DNA from 2 places in the Achromobacter sp. Root565 genome. Region 2 is predicted to be linked to the other one. Evidence: predicted binding sites of a transcription regulator. Region 2 holds the regulator's gene; the other holds the start of a gene.
What was found. Region 2 encodes LexA, which represses DNA repair genes until DNA is damaged. Its sites were predicted from a motif close to ACTGTATNNNNATACAGT; they were not measured.

Region 1 (9,775 bases), 950 kb from region 2:
GCGGAAGAGGGACGGGGCGTTCGGGCGCGGCAAGCGCGTCGCCCCAAGCGTTGGCGGCTTCGGGGCGGTGGTCGGCGGTGGGCTGGGCATGGCGCACCCGGTCGCGGCCCAGCCGCGCCACCAGCAGGTCCAGGAGCCGCGCGTGGTCGGCGGCGGTGCCGCCCGGCTCGGGGAACAGCGTGGTGCTGGCGGCGGGCTGCTCGACGGTGTCGGGCGCGTGCAGCGTCACGGCGATGACGGGGGCTTCCAGCGTGAAGTGGTTGAGCTTTTCGCGCAGCAGATGCAGCAGCTGGGGCGCCTGCCAGATGGGCTGGGCCAGGGCCACTTCAAGTTCGGTGGGCGGGCGGGCGTGGCGGCCGCGTTCGTGGTCCATGCTGAGCACCACGCGCCGCACGGCCAGTTGGCGGGCGGTCAGCCAGCCGCCCAGCTGCTCGGCCAGCCGGCCCGCCACGGCCAGCACGGCGCTGGTGTTCTCCATGTAGTCCATGAGCTCGATCCGCCGCGAAAACTGGTTGGGCGGTTCGAGCCAGCGGTAGAGTTCGGGTACCTGGCCGTAAGCGGCGTCCAGCGCCTGCAGCAGATCGGGCGCGCTGCGCCGCTGCAGGCCCGCGCGGGGCAGGGCGCGCAGGTGCGCCAGCGTGTGGCAACCGATGTCGTCCAGCCAGTTGCGGCGGTCTTGCGCCTGGGGCAGCAGCGACAGCGGCAGGGCATCGAGCCGCCGCGCCAGGGTGGACAGCTTCAGTGTGCGGCGGGGAACGCGCCGGCCGGCGCGCCGCGCTAGCAGCCAAGCGCCCTTGGCCGTGGGCGCCATGCCCAGCGACACCCGCAGATCCAGCGCGCGCAGCGTGGCGGCGACCCGTCGGCTCAGCGCCCGCGGCCCCCGAAAGAACATCAGGCTGGCGCCCACGTTCAGCAGCACGGTGTCGCCGTCGGCCAGGGCGATTTCGGGGGTGTACTGCAAGAGGGCCAGCGCCGCGCCGTGCAGGGCGTCGGCCTCGGCCAGCGCATTGCGGGGCAGCAGTTCCACGCCAGGGGCGATGGCCACCGCGCCCGCGCGGCGCATGCCGGGCGTCACGCCGGCCTGGCGGGCGGCGGGCGTCAGGGCGGCGACCCGTTCCTGATCCAGAACGGCGAACGCCTCCTGTTCATGCGGCCAGTGCGGGCGTAGGGCGTCCAGCGGCAGGCAGCGCAGGTAGGCGGCGATCCAGAGGCGCATGGCGGGGAGAAGAGGGAGTAAGCGCGCCGGGCTCCAGGCCCACGTAGAGTGGGGTGTCGCAGACAGGCCCCCGGCGCTTCAGGATGTGGACGGACAGGCCGCCGGGCGCGGGCGCCAGCGCCAGCCGCAAGGCGGCGGGCGTGGCGGTCTGCGCGGCGCGGGACGGTCGCACGGCGATGAACAGCAGGTCGCTGGCCTGGGCGGCCAGGTGCAGGCGGCGCAGGGATTCGGGGCGCACGTGGGGCAGCCAGCAGATCAGCGCGCCGCAACTGGCGTTTTTCAGGATCTGTTCGCTGGCCCACAGCGCATCGACCGGTTTTTCGGGCGCCACCCAGAGCAGTTGCCGGGGATCCAGCCGCCAGCTCATCCAGCTGGCGATGTGCGGCACGTGCGGCGGCTGCACCAGGGCAATGGGACGCCGCGTTTCCAATTGGGCCAGCGCCGGACGCAGCAGGCGGATTTCTCCGATGCCGGGATGGGGGGTGAGCAGTTCGACGAGCGATCCGAGCGGCCAGCCGTTATCCGGCAGTTCGGCCGACAGCGCCGCGTGCCCGGTTGGCAGGGTGCGTGCGGCGCCTTTGGCCAACTGCGTGGCGCGCCACAACGCGGGATGGATATGTTCGGGGGGCTGCATGGCAAAGCGCCTGGTGCTCAATACCTGTATGAATATACAGTATTGTACCGGGCTTTGCGCCGGCCGGACGTATCGAAAAGTGCCCCGAAAAGTGCCCCGAAAAGTGCTAGAACCGCATGTCCTGGTACTTCACCCAGCGCGAGCCGCGCAGCAGCCGGTGGCCGATCCACAGTCCCAGGAACAGCGGAATGGCCAGGTACGTCGACACCACGCCGATCCAGTCGATGCGTTCTTCCAGGAACGCCTGATAGTTCTGTCCCAGCGTGACCACCAGACACAGCACGAAGGCCAGCAGCGGCCCGAACGGAAAAAGTCCCGCCTTGTACGGCAGGTTGGCGGTGTCGTAACCGTGCTTCACGTAGCCCTGACGGAAGCGGTAATGGCTGACCGCGATGCTCAGCCACACGATGAATTCCGTCATCCCCGCGAAATTGAGCAGCCAGATGTAGACGGCCTTCGGGCTGTACACCACGCTGAACAGGCACAGACACGCCAGCAGCGTCGTGGCCAGCAGCGCATACAGCGGCACGCCGCGCGGGGTGAGCCGCTTGAAGAGCGCGGGCGCCTGGCCCTCGGCCGCCATGTTGAACAGCATCCGCGTCGCCGCATACATGCCCGAATTGCCGGCCGACAGCACCGAGGTCAGGATCACCGCGTTCATCACCGTGGCCGCCGACAGCAGGCCCGCGTGCTCGAACACCAGCGTGAAGGGGCTGACCGCGATGTCCTCGACCTCGTTGCGCAGCAGTTGCGGATCGGTGTAGGGCACCAGCAGGCCGATGATCAGGATGGCCAGCACATAGAACAGCAGGATGCGCCAGAACACGCTGTTGATTGCGCGCGGCACGTTGCGCAGGGGGTTTTCGGATTCGCCGGCCGCCACGCCCACCAGTTCGGTGCCCTGAAAGGAATAGGCCACCACCATCGCCACGCCCACCCACGTCGCCGCGTTGCCGACGAAGGGCGCGTCGCCCACCTTCCAGTTGTCCATGCCCACCGGCCCGCCGCCGTGGATGATGCCGGCCAGCATCGCCACGCCCACCACGATGAAGCACAGCACCGCCACCACCTTGATGATGGCGAACCAGTATTCCGCCTCGCCGAAGCTGCGTGCCGAGAAGGCGTTCAGCCCAAAGGTCAGCGCCAGGAAGGCCACGCTCCATATCCATCCTGGGGTGTCCGGCAGCCAGTACGCCATGACGAGCTGCGCCGCCACCACGTCCACCGCCACCACTGTGGCCCAGCTCACCCAGAAATTCCAGCCCAGCGCAAAGCCGAAGCCCGGATCGACGTAGCGCGACGCATAAGTGCAGAACGACCCGGACACCGGCATGAACGTGGCAAGCTCGCCCAGGCTGGTCATGATGAAGTACACCATCAGGCCGATCACCAGATAGACCATCAGCGCGCCGCCCGGACCCGCTTGCGCGATGGCCGCGCCGGAAGCGACGAACAGGCCGGTGCCGATGGCCCCGCCCAGCGCTATCATCGTGAGGTGGCGCGCCTTGAGCACGCGGTGCAGCTGATTGTTGTCGGCAGTATTGCTGGCAGGCGCGGCGGCGCCCGAGTCGATGTTCGGTGTGTGCATTACGAAGGTGTAGGGTGGCCCGCGTCATCGGTACGATGCCGGGCGCGGCGCATTTTACAATGCGGCAATCGGGGCGCAGTCCCACCGTCTCAGGCCAGCACGGAGCAGTTTCATGGCGTCTTCCAGTTCTATCGAATTTCTTCCCGATCCGGGCGTCGACGTGCGCCAGCTCTTCATCCTGCTGCACGGCGTGGGCGGGTCGCCCGCCAGCCTGGAGCCCCTGGCCCAGGCGGTGCGCGCGGCCTTTCCGACCGCGGCCGTGCTGATCCCCGAAGGTTTCGAGGCCTTTGACGGCGGCGGCGCGGGCCGGCAGTGGTTCTCCGTGCGCGGCGTCACCGAAGACAACCGCGCCGAGCGCGTGGCCCAGGCCATGCCGCAGTTGGAAACCTACGTGCGCGAAGCCCAGGCGCGCTTCGGCCTGCTGCAGTCCGACACCGCGGTGGCCGGCTTTTCGCAGGGCGCCATCATGGCGCTGGAGCTGGTGCAGGCGCACGACGGCATGGCCGGCCGCGTCATCGCGTTCTCGGGCCGCTACGCGCAACTGCCCAAGAACGCCCCGCTATACACCACGATTCATCTGCTGCACGGCGCCGACGACGCGGTCATGAGCGTTTCGCAGGCGCAGGCGGCGCAGGCCCGCCTGGCCGAACTGCACGGCGACTCCACCATCGACATCGCCACCCACGTGGGCCACGAACTGCATCCCGCCCTGATCCAGCGAGCCATCGTCCGCCTGCAGACCTGCGTGCCGCTGCGCAGCTGGGAGGCCGCGCTGGGCCTGAACCAGACGCCGCCGGACGGCACGACGGTGCATTGATGGGAGGTTTGCCCCAACGCGCGGCCGACGCCGTCGGCGGCGCGCAAAGCATTTTCCGCGTGCTGCGCATTCTTAAATACGTCGGGGCGGCGCCGGCGCGCGGCGTGGGCCTGACCGACGTCGTGCGCGATGTGGGCCTGACGCCGCCCACCGCGCACCGCATGCTGTCGGCCTTGCTGCAGGAAGGCTTTCTGTCGCTCAATCCCCGGCTCAAGACCTACAGCCTTGGCCGCGAATCCTACATCCTGGGGCTGGCGGCCGAGAGCCGGCACGGCATCAAGGCCATCGCCGAATCCGCCGTGCTCCGGCTTGCGCAATCCACGGGCGACACCAGCTTCCTGTCCGTGCGCTCGGGACACGAAGCGGTCTGCGTGGACCGCAAGACCGGCGACTTTCCCATCAAGATCCTGACGCTGGAAGTCGGCCACCGCCGCCCGCTGGGCGTGGGGGCGGGCAGCCTGGCGTTGCTGGCGTTCCTGCCCAACGACGATATCGATCGTGTGCTGGCGCGCTATGACGCCAGCGCGGCGCCCGATCTGCCGTCCACCGACATGCTGCGCGAGGACATCGCCGCCGCGCGCAAGAATGGCTATGCGCTCAACCCGGGCCGCATCATTCCCGACATGCTGGGCGTGGGCGTGCCGGTGTTCGACCGCGAACAGCACGTGGTGGCGGCGTTGAGCGTGGCGGCGATTCGCTCACGTCTTTCCGGCGCGCGCCTGACCGATGTGGTGGCCGCATTGCAGCGTGCGGCCTCGGAATTGTCGGCGGACCTGGCGCCGCGCGTCTGACCGCCGCGCGGCGGGCGCAAGGCCGAGCGCGTCAGCGCCCCGCGCAGGCCTTGCCGCCATCCACCGGCAGGCAGACGCCGGTGATGTACTTGGCCTCGTCGCTCGCCAGAAACAGCGCGGCATGGGCAACATCCCACGCATCCCCCATCCGCCCCATCGGGCTGGCGCCATTGCGCCGCCGCCGCATCTCCTCGACGTCGTCGAATTGCCCCGCGATCTGCTTGTAGATCAACGGGGTGTCGATGACGCCGGGCAGGACGGCGTTCACGCGGATGTTGTCCGGCGCGTAGCGCACCGCCAGCGACCGCGTCAGATGGTTCAATCCCGCCTTGGCCGCGTAGTACGAGGTGTACGGATACGAATTGACCTGGATCGAGGCCAGCGACGAAATGTTGACGATGCTGCCCGAGCCCTGCGCCAGCATGGCGGGCAGCACATGCTTGCAGGTCAGGAACACGCCCGTCAGGTTGGTGTCCAGCACGCGATGCCAGCTTTCCTCGCTGGCCTCGATGGGATCGCCCATTTCGGTGATGCCCACGTTGTTGTGCAGCACGTCGATGCGCCCGGCGGCCGCCAGCACGGCGGCAACCGCGGCCTGGATCTGCGCGGAGTCCGTCACGTCGGCGGTCAACGCCTGGCAACGGCCGCCTTCGGCCTCGATGAGGGCGCACGTCTCGCGCGCGGCCTCGGACCTGACGTCCACCGCGAAGACCCGCGCGCCTTCACGCGCATACAGCGCCGCCGCGGCCTTGCCGTTGCCCCAGCCCGGGCCGGACGACCCCGCGCCAAACACCAGCGCCACCTTGTCTTTCAGCCGCTCGCCCATGTCATTCCGCCGAGATGTGGGCGAAGTCGGCCACCTTCTTCCACTTGGTCACGTCGTCCTGGATCATCGCGGCAAAGGCCTCGGGCTTGTCGGCGACAACATACGCGCCAACACCGGCGTACTTGGCCTGCACGTCCTTGTCCGCCAGCGCCTTGCGCGACGCGTCGTTGAGCTTGGCCAGCACGTCCTTGGGCAGGCCGGCAGGCGCCAGCAGCCCGTTCCACATTTCCGCGTCATAGTCGGGCAAACCCACTTCCGCGAAGGTGGGTACGTCGGGCAATTGCGGCAGGCGCGACTTGGCGGCCACCACGATCGGGCGCAGGCTGCCCGACTGGATGTGCGCCATCGACGACGCGGCCGTATCCCACAGGATGGGCACCTGACCGGCGATCACGTCGTTCAGCGCGGGACCGGTGCCACGGTAAGGCACGTGCATCATGTCCAGGCCGGACAGCGACTTGTAGTACTCCATCGCCATGTGCGTGGCGCCGCCGTTGCCGGACGACGCGTAGGAATACTTGCCCGGCGCGCCCTTGATCAAGGCGGTGAACGACGCATAGTCCTTGGCGGGAAAGTTCTTGTTCACCACAATCACGCCCGGCACCCGGATGATCTGCGTGACCGGCGTGAAGTCTTTTACCGCGTCGTAGGGCAGGTTCTTGTACACGGCGGGATTGGTGCCGTTGGTGCTGGACGTGCCCAGCAGAAGCGTATAACCGTCCGGCGCAGCCGAGGCCACGGCGCGGCTACCCACGGTGCCACCCGCGCCGCCCCGGTTTTCCACCACGACGGGCTGGCCGATCTGCTTGGCCAGCGCCTCGGCAAAGATGCGGCCGACCACGTCGGACGTGCCGCCGGGCGGGAAGGGCACGATCAGGCGGATGGGGCGGTCGGGGTAGGTGGCCTGCGCCGCGGCGGCGCCCGCCAGCGACAGCGTTGCAGCGGCGGCCGCCAGCTTGATCCAGGTTCTGCGCTTCATGATGGGTTGTCTCCTTGCTTGATTTTGTTGTGTGTCGAACCAGGCGTTGCGCGCCACCGTCAGGCGATGCGGTCGCCCGGCTTGATCTTGGCCGCCCGGCTGTCCACGCCCGGCAACATGTGCGCGGGGTCGCGCGTGACCACCACGTCCAGGATGGTGGGGCGGTCCTTGCAGGCATACGCCTCTGCCAGCGCGGCCGGCAGCTCCGCGGGGTCCTCGACGCGGATGCCGTTGCAGCCCAGCGCGCGCGCCACGTTGGCGTAGTTGGTGTCGACCAGATCCGAAGACTGGTAGCTGCCCGGGCCGTACATCAGGTGCTGCAGCGCCTTGATATAACCCGACGCCGCGTTGTTGACCACGACCAGCGTGAAGGCCAGCTTCATGCGCACCGCGGTCTCCAGTTCGCCGAGCGACATGTTGCAGCCGCCGTCGCCGGTCAGGCTGACCACCTGGCGTCCGGGGGCCGCCGCGGCCGCCCCGATTGCGCCGGGGATGCCGTAGCCAATGGAAGCAAAGCCCCGGTCCGGCACGAAGCCGCGGCCCGCGCGCTTGGTGTCGAACAGCAGTCCGCCCCAGTGCGCCGCGAAGCCGCCGTCGGCAACCAGGATGCCGTCTTCCGGCAGCGAGGCATTGATCTCTTGCATCAGCCGCGCCATGCCCACGGGCCGGTCGGCCGACGTCAGCTTGGCGTTCACCGATTCGCGCCAGGTGTGCATGGCCTGGCCGACCTCGTCCACGTAGCGTTGGCGGGCGTGCTCGCCGTGGGCGGCCAGGCGCGTGTCCAGGTCTTCCAGCGTGGCGCGCACATCGCCCCACAGCCGCAGGGCGGGCGTGGTGGTGCGGTCGAATTCCTCGGCCACGATGTCCAGATGGATGATCGGCGCGCCCGCGGCCAGCAGGTCGTAGCGGCGCGTCGCCACCTCGCCCAGCTTGCAGCCGACGACGAACAGGCAGTCCGACTTGGCGATCAGGTCGTTGGCAATGCGGCTGTAGCGGCCGAACAGCCCCGCGTTCAGCGGATCGTTGCAGGCGATCGCGCCCTTGCCGCTCATGGTGTGGGCGACGGGGATGCCGAACTTGCGCGCGAAGGCCTGGACGGTCTCGGCGGCATCGCTGATGTGCACGCCGCCGCCGCACAGCATCAGCGGGCGGGCGGCGCCGGCCAGCATGCTGGCGGCTTGCGCCAAGTCCTCGGCCGAGGGCCGGCAGCGCAGCGCGGGCGAGCGCCGGTAGTTGGGGCTGGAATAAAACTCATCGGCGTCAAAGACATGGACCGCGTGCGCGATGTCTTCGGGCACGTCCAGCACCACGGGGCCGGGACGTCCGCTGGTCGCCACGGCGAAGGCGCGCCGCACCAGCTCGGGAATGCGCTCGACCATCTCCACGCGCAGCACGTCTTTCACGACCGGACGCAGCACTTCCAGCTGCCGGGCTTCCTGCGTCATGTTCTTCCACGAGTGCATCCGGTGCGAGTCGCCGACCAGCGCCACCAGCGCCGTGCCGGCGTTGTAGGCTTCGGCCAGGCCGGTCACCAGATTGGTCGCGCCCGGACCCAGCGTCGCGTCGCACACGCCGGGACGGCCGCTGACCTTGGTGTAGGCGTCGGCGGCGAACACTGCGCAGCGCTCGTCGTTGATCAGGTTGTGATTCAGCTTCAGGCGGCGCGCCGCGTCATAGAACGGCAGCAGCTGAAAGCCGCCCATGCCGAACATCAGGCCGACGTCGTGCGCCGCGAACATGCGGGCGATGGCCTCGCCGCCGGTGATTTCCAGTTTCTCGGACATGCGGGTGATGCTCCTAGTAGGTGTCGCGCCCGCTCAGCAGGGCGTCGATAAAGGTTTTGAGCGGTGCGCCGACGCGGCAGCCCAGGTCTCGGGCGCGGGCGTTTGCAGAGGAAATGGTTCCTTCCTCGTAGCAGGAACGGGCGTTGCCGATGCGGGCGGTGTGCGCGGACACGGTCAAGGCGGCAATGCCGCGTTGGTCAAGCAAAGGCAGGCGGCCGATCCCGGCGCTGTCCTTGCCAATGCCCGCATCGTTGAAGGTGACCAGGCGCGGCGACGCCTGGACGCCGTCCGATTGCAGGCCGGCCAGCCGTTCGCCGTGCGAGGCCGTGATGGCGATCAGGCCGTCGTCACGCGAATCGACCAGCGAGACGGAGTCGGCGCCGACGACCAGCGGGGCGCCGTCCGGACCTGTCTTGAATACAGTGCGGGATTCCTTGACGTCGGCGAGCGGACGGGCGCTCTGCGACGCGCGCGCCAGCCGCGAGGCGGCCTCGGAGACGGGCATGCCCGGTTTGCCGCCCAGGTCTTGCGCCAGCGCGTTCACAAAGCTGATGACGCCGTTCCGGGCCATGTCCGCGCCGTCGCCGATGCGGCAGCTTTGATAACTTGCGGTGGCGGCGGGCACGCCCCAACGTTGCAGATCGTCCAGGCCCGCAATGCCGGCTTGCATCCAGCCAACGCCGGCGTCGTTCAGGACGACCGCCAGCACGCCGCCGCGCGCCGCGCAGTAGGCGGCATAGCTGCCGCCATGAGACCCGGCGATCACGACGCGTCCAGCATCTTGCGGCGTGAGCTTGGTGATGCTGTCGAGCACGCGCGCATCCCGGGCGCTTGCTGGTTGTTCCATATTATGAATTGTCCCCATCCTAGAGCGTCGCGGCCGGTGTGCCCGGAACGGCGTCTTCGAATCGTCTGATGTAGTTATTGGCTTGGGACGATTCTAGGAGCGCGGGTTTGGGAAGAGCAATGTCATCCCCATAATATGGAAATCAATTTTTGCGGGCTACTTCTCCCAGCCGCCGCCGAGCGCCAGGAACAACGCGATCTGGTCGCTGCTCAAATCCGCCTGCGATGCGGCCAGCGCGCTTTCATTGCTGGCCAGCGTGCGCTCGGCGTCCAGCACGGTCAGGTAGTCCGTCT
Region 2 (9,775 bases):
TGCGATTCAACGTAGCCCAGAGTTCATGCGTCATGCACTTGCCCGGCTTGCCGTCGTTGCCGCTCGTACAGTCCCGCTTGCCGCCACAGCTCGTGGCGTCCAGCGGTTCGTCGACGGCGAAAATGATGTCTGCAACAGTCACGTTGCGCGCCAGACGCGCAAGCGAATAACCGCCGCCCGGGCCGCGGACGCTGTCCACGAGCTCGTGACGACGGAGTTTTCCGAAGAGCTGTTCCAGATACGAAAGCGAAATGTTCTGACGCTGGCTGATGGCCGCAAGAGTGACCGGGCCGCTATGCTGCCGCATAGCCAAGTCGATCATGGCAGTCACGGCGAAACGCCCTTTGGTAGTTAGCCGCATGGTGAATTCCCTGTGATTCCGGCAATGGCCGCCAGCGAATCCAGCGGTCAATACCCGAGTAATTGGCTCAAGTATAGCCTATTCCCGACTAATTTGGTATGGCTCCCAGCTACAAAAAACCGCGCATCTGCGCGGTTATTTACTGCCTTGTGCCTTGAGAGCCGCCCTGCGAGCGGCTCTGCAACCGGCCGATCAGGCAGCCTGGTACTGGGTAGCGCGCTTGCGGACCAATTCGAGGACGCCCTGACAGGCATCTTCCAGGTAGTCCAGGACCTTGCCGAAGCCGTCGGCGCCGCCGTAGTACGGGTCGGGCACGGTGGCTTCTTCGAACTCATTGGCAAAGCGCATCAGGAGCATCAGCTTGTGCTGATACGCCTTGGGGCATTGCTGCTGCATGGCGGACAGATTGTCCCAATCCATGGCGAGGATAAGATCGAAGTCACGGAAGTCTTCCGCGGTGACCTGACGCGCCTCGCAGTGAGTGATCTCGTAGCCGCGCTTACGTGCCGCAGCCTGCGCCCGGGCATCAGGCGCCTCGCCGATATGAAACGCGTGCGTGCCCGCGGAGTCGATGCGAACAACATCGCCCAAACCCGCGTCATTCACCAAATGGCGAAACACGCCCTCTGCGCTCGGCGAGCGACAGATATTGCCCATGCAAACGAAAAGTACCTTGGTCATCATGGGAGCAAGTGTGCGGGAAAACCCGAGATAAGGCAAGCTTTTTTTGCACTCGCGCAATTGATGCAGCGCAAATTAAAGGCCCACATAACAACAACAAAATCATGGACTTGCAAGCTGATATTCAGGTACCCCATGAGACTCAAGCAGCGCAAAATTCCGGAATGGTTACACCATGATGGCAACGCACCACTTTTTGCACAATTTCAGCCCGCAGTAAGCAACGAGACATGACTTGAAACATATGATCCGGCCCTAAACTGCCCCGTCGAGCAACACCCGTTGCTTGAGCGCATTGAGCGAATCTCGCGCGGCCGCAGCCTGTTCAAATTCAAGGTTGCGGGCGTGGTCCATCATCAGTTTCTCCAGGCGCTTGATCTCGCGCGCCAGGGCCTTCTCGTCCTTCAACAATTCCGCAGGCACCGCCGCTTCCAGCGTGTCGTGCTGGGCAGGCGCCACGATACCGTCGATCAGTTCGCGTACTGCCTTATGCACACCGCGCGCCGTGATGCCGTTGTCGACGTTGAATTGCAACTGCTTCGTGCGCCGGCGCGCGGTTTCGTCCATGGCGCGCTTCATGGAATCCGTGATTCGGTCGGCATACAGAATGGCGTGACCGTTCAGGTTGCGCGCCGCGCGCCCAATGGTCTGAATGAGGCTGCGCTCTGAACGCAGGAAACCTTCCTTGTCCGCGTCCAGGATGGCCACCAGCGACACTTCCGGAATGTCCAACCCTTCGCGCAGCAGGTTGATGCCCACCAGCACGTCGAAGGTGCCCAAGCGCAAGTCGCGCAGGATTTCGACGCGCTCGACCGTATCGATGTCCGAGTGCAGGTAGCGCACCTTCACGCCATGCTCGCTCAGGAAGTCGGTCAGGTCTTCGGCCATCCGCTTGGTCAGCGTCGTGACCAGCACGCGGTCGCCTTGCGAAACGCGAGTCTTGATCTGGCCCAGCAGATCATCCACCTGCGTGCGGGCAGGCAGCACCTGCACGATCGGGTCGACAAGCCCCGTGGGACGCACCACCTGCTCCACTACGTTGTCCGCGTGCTCCTGCTCGTACGCGGCCGGCGTTGCCGATACGAACACGCATTGGCGCATCCGGGTTTCGAACTCCTCGAGCTTGAGTGGACGGTTGTCCAGCGCCGAGGGCAGCCGGAAGCCGTACTGCACCAGCGTTTCCTTGCGCGAGCGGTCGCCGCGGTACATGGCGCTGAGCTGGCCGATCGTGACGTGGCTTTCGTCAATGAACATCAGCGCGTCGGACGGCAGGTAATCAATCAGGGTCGGTGGCGGGTCGCCCGGCGCGGCGCCCGACAAATGACGCGAGTAGTTCTCGATGCCTTTGCAGAAACCCAGCTCCTGCAGCATTTCCAGGTCGAAGCGGGTTCGCTGTTCAAGACGCTGGGCCTCCACCAGGTGACCATCATCGACGAAGCGCTTGACGCGTTCGCGCAGCTCTTCCTTGATGGTTTCGATGGCGCGCAGCACGGTATCGCGCGGCGTCACGTAGTGCGAGCCAGGATAGACGGTGAATCGCGGCAACTTCTGGCGGATGCGGCCCGTCAGCGGGTCGAACAGTTCCAGGGTTTCGATTTCGTCATCGAACAACGTGACACGCAAGGCGAGCTCGGCACTTTCCGCCGGGAAGATGTCGATGGTCTCGCCGCGCACGCGGAAAACCCCACGCGTGAATTCGGCATCGTTGCGCGTGTACTGCATGGCAACCAGGCGCGCGAGAATCTCGCGCCGGGCGATCTGGTCACCGGCGCGCAGGATCAGCACCATCGCGTGATAGTCGCCGGGGTTACCGATACCGTAGATGCACGACACCGTGCCCACGATGATCGTGTCGCGCCGCTCGAGCAGGCTCTTGGTGGCCGACAGCCGCATCTGCTCGATGTGTTCGTTGATGGACGAGTCCTTCTCAATGAACAGGTCGCGCGTCGGCACGTAGGCCTCGGGCTGGTAATAATCGTAGTAAGAAACGAAATACTCCACCGCGTTCTTCGGGAAGAACTCGCGCATTTCGGCGTAGAGCTGCGCGGCCAATGTCTTATTGGGTGCAAGGACCAGCGCCGGGCGGCCCATGCGCGCGATGACGTTGGCCATGGTGTAAGTTTTGCCTGACCCGGTCACGCCCAGAAGCGTCTGGTACATGAGACCGTCTTCGACACCCTGGGTCAGCCCTGCGATGGCCGTGGGCTGGTCCCCCGCCGGCGGATAGGGTTGATAGAGATGAAACGGGCTGTCAGGGAAATCGACGAATCCCGGACCTGCGGCGGGAGCCCCCGCGCTTGGATCTATTGCGCTCTTAGGCATGCTAGACTGTTCCAGGGTAAACCCCCCATTATCCACAGCACTTCGTACTGCGTCCACCCACCTCATCAGAGTCCCATGAGCACCCTATTCGATTCCGTCGAGCTCGCGCCGCGCGACCCCATTCTTGGCCTGAACGAACAATACAACGCGGACACCCGCCCCGGTAAAGTGAACCTGGGTGTGGGCGTGTATTACGATGATCAGGGACGGATCCCGCTCCTGGGCGCAGTGCGCAAGGCTGAAACCGCCCGCATCGAGGCCGCTGCTGCTCGCGGCTACCTGCCGATCGAAGGCATCGCCGGCTACAACGCCGGTGCGCAAGCGCTGCTGCTGGGCAAGGATTCCGCGCTGGCCGCCGCCGGCCGTGTGCTGACCACGCAGGCACTGGGCGGCACCGGCGCCCTGAAGATTGGCGCCGATTTCCTGCACCAGTTGCTGCCGGGCTCCAAGGTTCTGATCAGCAATCCCAGCTGGGAAAACCACCGCGCCCTGTTCGAGCGCGCCGGTTTTGAAGTCGGCACCTATGCCTATTACGACGCCACCACCCGCGGGCTGAACTTCGAAGCCATGCTGGCCGACCTCAAGGCCGCGCCCGCCAAGACCGTCGTTGTGCTGCACGCTTGCTGCCACAACCCCACCGGCGCCGATCCCACCCCCGATCAGTGGAAGCAAATTGCCGCTGTCGTGAAGGACAACAACCTGGTCCCGTTCCTGGACATCGCCTACCAAGGGTTTGGCGACGGCTTGACGGAAGACGCCTCGGTCGTGCGCCTGTTCGCCGACCTGGACATGACCATGTTCATCAGCTCGTCGTTCTCGAAGTCGTTCTCGCTGTATGGCGAGCGCGTTGGCGCACTGACTGTCGTGGCCGGCAGCAAGGACGAAGCCACCCGCGTGCTGAGCCAGCTCAAGCGCGTCATCCGCACCAATTATTCCAACCCGCCGACGCACGGCGGCACGGTCGTCTCCACGGTGCTGAACACGCCCGAGCTGTTCGCCCTCTGGGAAGAAGAACTGGCCGGCATGCGCGATCGCATCCGCCTGATGCGCGCGCAGCTGGTCGACAAGATCAAAGAGCACGGCGGCAAGCAGGACTTCAGCTTCGTGCTGAAGCAGCGCGGCATGTTCTCGTATTCGGGTCTGTCCGCCGCTCAGGTGGACCGGCTGCGCGAAGAACACGGCGTCTACGCCGTGTCCAGCGGCCGCATCTGCGTGGCCGCGCTGAACAGCGGCAACATCGACAAGGTCGCAGCCGGCATCGCGGCCGTGCTGTAAATCGCCAGGCGGCGCCGCGCCGTCTTCAACCAAAAACGGGACCTGCGGGTCCCGTTTTTGTTGGCCTCGCGACCGGCTTGCTTTTTTACGCTGCGTCCCCCAGAATGGCGCTGTATATATGTACAGTCCGCTCGCAACGGATCATCGCCATGGCCAGCAAACTCACGGATCGCCAACAACAAATCCTGGACCTCATCAGGCAAACGGTCACGCGCACCGGCTTTCCGCCGACGCGTGCCGAAATCGCCCAGGCCCTGGGTTTCCGCTCCCCCAACGCCGCCGAAGACCATCTCAAGGCGTTGGCTCGCAAGGGCGCCATCGAACTCACGGCCGGCGCCTCGCGCGGCATCCGCTTGAAGGACGCCACCACACCGGTCCAGTCCTCGCTTCCCATCCCCGCCCTCGCCCAGCTCCTATTGCCGCTCGTCGGCCGCGTTGCGGCAGGCAGCCCGATTCTTGCAGCCGAGCACGTTGAACGCGAAGTCGGCGTAGACCCTAGCCTCTTTGCACAGGCGCCCGATTATCTGCTCAAGGTGCGCGGCATGAGCATGCGCGACGCAGGCATCCTCGAAGGCGACCTGCTCGCTGTCAAAAAGGCATCTGAAGCCCGCAATGGCCAGATCGTGGTGGCTCGTATTGGCGACGATGTCACGGTCAAGCGCCTTCAGCGCCAGAACGGCCACATCGAGCTGCTGCCCGAAAATCCCGACTTCGAAACCATCGTGGTCAAGGCCGATCAGGAATTTGCGCTCGAAGGCATTGCAGTGGGCCTCATCCGCACCCAGGCGCTGCACTAGGCCGGGCTCGGCCTATGTAAAGTCGGGCCGCCATCATGCGGCCTGCGCCCCGCCCCTTGCAGGGGGGCCCAAGCTCAAAAAACAAAACCCCGCTCATGTGAGCGGGGTTTTTTGCTTTCGGGGCGTTCGCAACACTTGCGCCACCCCTGGGCTTCGGACGCCCTCTTTCGAGAGCGTCCTGCGTTCAAGACGCCATTAGTGCTTCATGACCGGGTCGGTCGAGCCGGGTTCAGCCGGCTTGGCAACCAGGGCATCCTTGACGGATTCTTCCTCGGCCAACGGCTCCGGCAGACGTTCCAGGGCCAGTTCAAGCACCTTGTCGATCCAACGCACCGGCACGATCTCAAGGTGGTTCTTGACGTTGTCCGGAATCTCCGCCAAATCCTTGACGTTTTCTTCCGGGATCAGAACCGTCTTGATACCACCGCGGTGAGCCGCGAGCAGCTTTTCCTTCAGGCCGCCGATGGGCAGCACTTCGCCGCGCAGCGTGATCTCGCCCGTCATGGCGACATCTGCGCGCACCGGGATGCGCGACAGCGCCGACACCATGGCCGTGGTGATCGCGATACCCGCGGACGGACCGTCCTTGGGCGTCGCGCCTTCCGGCACGTGCACGTGCATGTCGTGCTTTTCAAACACGCTGTCGGCAAAGCCCAGGCGGCGAGCCCGCGAACGCACGACGGTGCGCGCTGCCTCGACCGATTCCTTCATCACGTCGCCGAGCGAACCCGTGCGCTGGATGACGCCCTTGCCGGGCATGTCCGCGACTTCAATCGTCAGCAGGTCGCCGCCGACTTCCGTCCACGCCAGGCCGGTCACCTGACCAGTCTGGTTTTCCTTCTCGGCCATGCCAAAGGCGTAGCGGCGCACACCCAGGAAATCGCTGAGGTTGTCGGCCGTGACGTTGACCGCCTTGACCTCGAGCGTCTTGCCCTCGGCCTTGGCGCGATCGCTTTGGGTCAGCAACTGCTTGATGACCTTGCGGCAGATCTTGCCCACTTCGCGTTCGAGCGCACGGACACCGGCTTCGCGGGTGTAATAGCGCACGATGTCGCGCAGCGCGCTGTCGTCGACCGTCAGCTCGGTCTCCTTCACGCCGTTGTTCTTCATCAGCTTGGGCAGCAGATGGTCGCGGGCGATGTGGATCTTTTCTTCCTCGGTGTAACCCGACAGGCGGATCACTTCCATACGGTCCAGCAGGGCCGGCGGGATGTTCAGCGTGTTGCTGGTGGCCACGAACATGACGTCGGACAGATCGAAGTCGACCTCGATGTAGTGGTCCTGGAACGTGTGGTTCTGTTCCGGATCCAGCACTTCGAGCAGGGCCGACGAGGGATCGCCGCGGAAATCCATGCCCAGCTTGTCGATTTCATCAAGCAGGAACAGCGGATTGCGCACGCCGACCTTCGACATGTTCTGCACGATCTTGCCGGGCATCGAGCCGATGTACGTGCGACGGTGGCCGCGGATCTCGGCTTCGTCACGCACGCCGCCCAGGGCCATGCGCACGAACTTGCGGTTCGTTGCCTTGGCGATCGACTGGCCAAGCGAGGTCTTGCCGACGCCCGGAGGGCCAACCAGGCACAGGATCGGCGCCTTCACCTTGTCCACGCGCTGTTGCACGGCAAGATATTCGAGGATCCGTTCCTTGACCTTTTCCAGACCGTAGTGGTCGTTGTCCAGCACCGTTTCGGCGTTGCTGATCGAGTTGTTGATCTTGCTCTTCTTTCTCCAGGGGAGATTGATGAGCGTGTCGATGTAGTTGCGCACCACGGTGGCTTCGGCCGACATGGGCGACATGAGCTTGAGCTTCTTGAGCTCGGCATCGGCCTTCTTGCGTGCCTCTTTGGGCATGTGGGCAGCGATGATCTTCTTTTCAAGCTCTTCGATGTCCGCGCCCTCTTCGCCTTCGCCCAACTCTTTCTGAATGGCCTTGACCTGCTCATTCAGGTAGTAGTCGCGCTGGCTCTTTTCCATCTGCTTCTTCACGCGGCCGCGAATCCGCTTCTCGACCTGGAGGATGTCGATTTCGGTTTCGAGTTGCGTGAGCAGGCCTTCGAGGCGTTCAGAAGTGCCGGTGATCTCGAGCATCTTTTGCTTCTGCTCGAGCTTCAGGGGAAGATGCGCGGCAATCGTGTCAGCCAGGCGACCGGCATCGTCGATGCCAGCCAGCGAGGTCAGGATCTCCGGGGGGATCTTCTTGTTGAGCTTAACGTACTGCTCGAACTGCGCGACGATGGCGCGGCGCAGGGCTTCGGTTTCGGAGCCTTGCATGGCGTCCGGTTCGATGGGCGACACCTGGCAGGTGAAGTGCGAATCGGCGTCTTCAATGGTGTTGATGCGCGCGCGCTGCGTGCCTTCAACCAGCACCTTCACGGTGCCGTCAGGCAGCTTGAGCATCTGCAGGATGCCGGCGACGCAGCCAATTTCGTAAACGTCTTCAGGCGTGGGGTCATCTTTGCCGGCGGACTTTTGAGCCACCAGCATGATGCTTTTGCCCGCTTCCATCGCGACCTCGAGCGCGCGGATGGAGCGCGGACGGCCGACGAACAGCGGGATGACCATGTGCGGGAACACTACGACATCGCGCAGCGGCAGCAGGGGAAGGTCGATCGGGTCGGAAGGCAGGGTCTGGCTGGCAGACATATGAGGTTCCTCGGTATGACTCGGCGTATGGGGACGGGACACCCGGGTAATACCCGAGCAAACTCGTCAATTACGTCTGTTATGGGAACAATAGCCGAAAATTCAAGATCTCGGCCGCCTGGATCACCAAAAGGCCCCAAAAAGGCCCTGGAACCGCCTTCAGTATGCGGCCATGGCGGACGGCTGAAAAGCGCGATCGGGGGTGTAGAAGCGCCCTAGGCAAAAAAACCCGTTACGAGAACGGGCTTTTTTGAAATATCAGGCGGCGGCATCGCGGACTTCACCGCGCTCCGGCTTCTCTGGCGCGGCGTTTTCATCCGCGTAGATCAGCAAGGGCTTGCCCTCGCCTTCGATGGCGTTTTCGTCGAGCACCACACGCTTGACGTTGCCCTGCGAGGGCAGGTCGTACATGGTGTCGAGCAGCGCCTGTTCGATGATGGAGCGCAGGCCACGAGCGCCCGTCTTGCGGCGCAGCGCCTTGCGGGCGATGGCCTTGAGCGCGGCGGGCCGCACATCGAGCTCGGCGCCTTCCATGGCGAACAGCTTCTGGAATTGCTTGAGCAAGGCGTTCTTGGGCTCGGTCAGAATCTGGACCAGCGCGGCTTCGTCCAGCTCGTCTAGCGTTGCGACAACGGGCAGACGGCCGACCAGTTCGGGGATGAGGCCGAACTTGATGAGGTCTTCGGGCTCGACTTCGGAGAACAGTTCACCGACGCCACGCTCGGACTTGGCGCGCACCGACGCCGAAAAACCGATGCCGGACTTTTCAGTGCGGTCACGGATGACCTTTTCCAGTCCGTCGAAGGCGCCGCCCACGATGAACAGGATGTTAGTCGTATCAACCTGGACAAAGTCCTGGTTGGGGTGCTTGCGGCCGCCCTGCGGGGGCACCGACGCCACCGTGCCTTCGATCAGCTTCAGCAAGGCCTGCTGCACACCCTCACCCGACACGTCGCGGGTGATGGAGGGGTTGTCGGACTTGCGCGAGATCTTGTCGATCTCGTCGATGTAGATGATGGCGCGCTGGGCCTTTTCGACTTCATAGTTGCAGTTCTGCAGCAACTTCTGAATGATGTTTTCGACGTCTTCACCCACGTAACCGGCTTCGGTCAGCGTGGTCGCGTCGGCCATGACGAAGGGCACGTTCAGCATGCGAGCCAGCGTCTGGGCCAGGAGCGTCTTGCCGGAGCCAGTGGGCCCGATCAGCATGATGTTGCTCTTGGAGAGCTCGACTTCGTCGCCCTTGATTTCGCCGTGGCGAATGCGCTTGTAGTGGTTGTAGACGGCCACGGCCAGCATGCGCTTGGGCGACGATTGCCCAATGACGTACTGGTCGAGGAAGGTCTTGATTTCAGCCGGAGTGGGCAGCTCGGAACGAATCGCCGCGCGCGCGGTAGCCTGCGCCTCTTCGCGGATGATGTCGTTGCACAGATCTATACATTCATCGCAGATGAATACCGACGGACCCGCGATCAGCTTGCGGACTTCGTGCTGGCTTTTATTGCAAAACGAGCAATGCAGCACCTTAGCGTCTGCCGATCCCTTTTTTTCAGGCATATTTCTTTCGTATCTCAGGTAAAGATGCGCCAGGCCGGATAAATGGCCTAGCGCATGCGCTTACTCAAACATGATGGCAGCGGGTCTGGATCAACCGGGAAGTCAGCCTTCGGACCGGGAGGCCATGACCTTGTCC

Region 1: the regulator LexA is predicted to act here: its motif matches at 1,874-1,891, upstream of imuA (translesion DNA synthesis-associated protein ImuA).

What each region holds. Positions count from the first base shown of each region.
Region 1 covers NZ_LMGO01000001.1:1,140,210-1,149,984, forward strand. The annotation lists gene ASD71_RS05105 (DNA polymerase Y family protein) at 1-1,216, opposite strand, end outside; gene imuA (translesion DNA synthesis-associated protein ImuA) at 1,146-1,850, opposite strand; gene ASD71_RS05115 (amino acid permease) at 1,957-3,438, opposite strand; gene ypfH (esterase) at 3,551-4,255, shown strand; gene ASD71_RS05125 (IclR family transcriptional regulator) at 4,255-5,046, shown strand; gene ASD71_RS05130 (SDR family NAD(P)-dependent oxidoreductase) at 5,078-5,872, opposite strand; gene ASD71_RS05135 (tripartite tricarboxylate transporter substrate binding protein) at 5,874-6,851, opposite strand; gene ASD71_RS05140 (thiamine pyrophosphate-binding protein) at 6,911-8,635, opposite strand; gene ASD71_RS05145 (hypothetical protein) at 8,649-9,482, opposite strand; gene ASD71_RS05150 (efflux transporter outer membrane subunit) at 9,639-9,775, opposite strand, start outside.
Region 2 covers NZ_LMGO01000001.1:2,093,259-2,103,033, forward strand. The annotation lists gene iscR (Fe-S cluster assembly transcriptional regulator IscR) at 1-361, opposite strand, end outside; gene ASD71_RS09355 (low molecular weight protein-tyrosine-phosphatase) at 554-1,045, opposite strand; gene uvrB (excinuclease ABC subunit UvrB) at 1,298-3,364, opposite strand; gene ASD71_RS09365 (amino acid aminotransferase) at 3,440-4,639, shown strand; gene lexA (transcriptional repressor LexA) at 4,789-5,436, shown strand; gene lon (endopeptidase La) at 5,632-8,082, opposite strand; gene clpX (ATP-dependent Clp protease ATP-binding subunit ClpX) at 8,341-9,639, opposite strand; gene clpP (ATP-dependent Clp endopeptidase proteolytic subunit ClpP) at 9,742-9,775, opposite strand, start outside.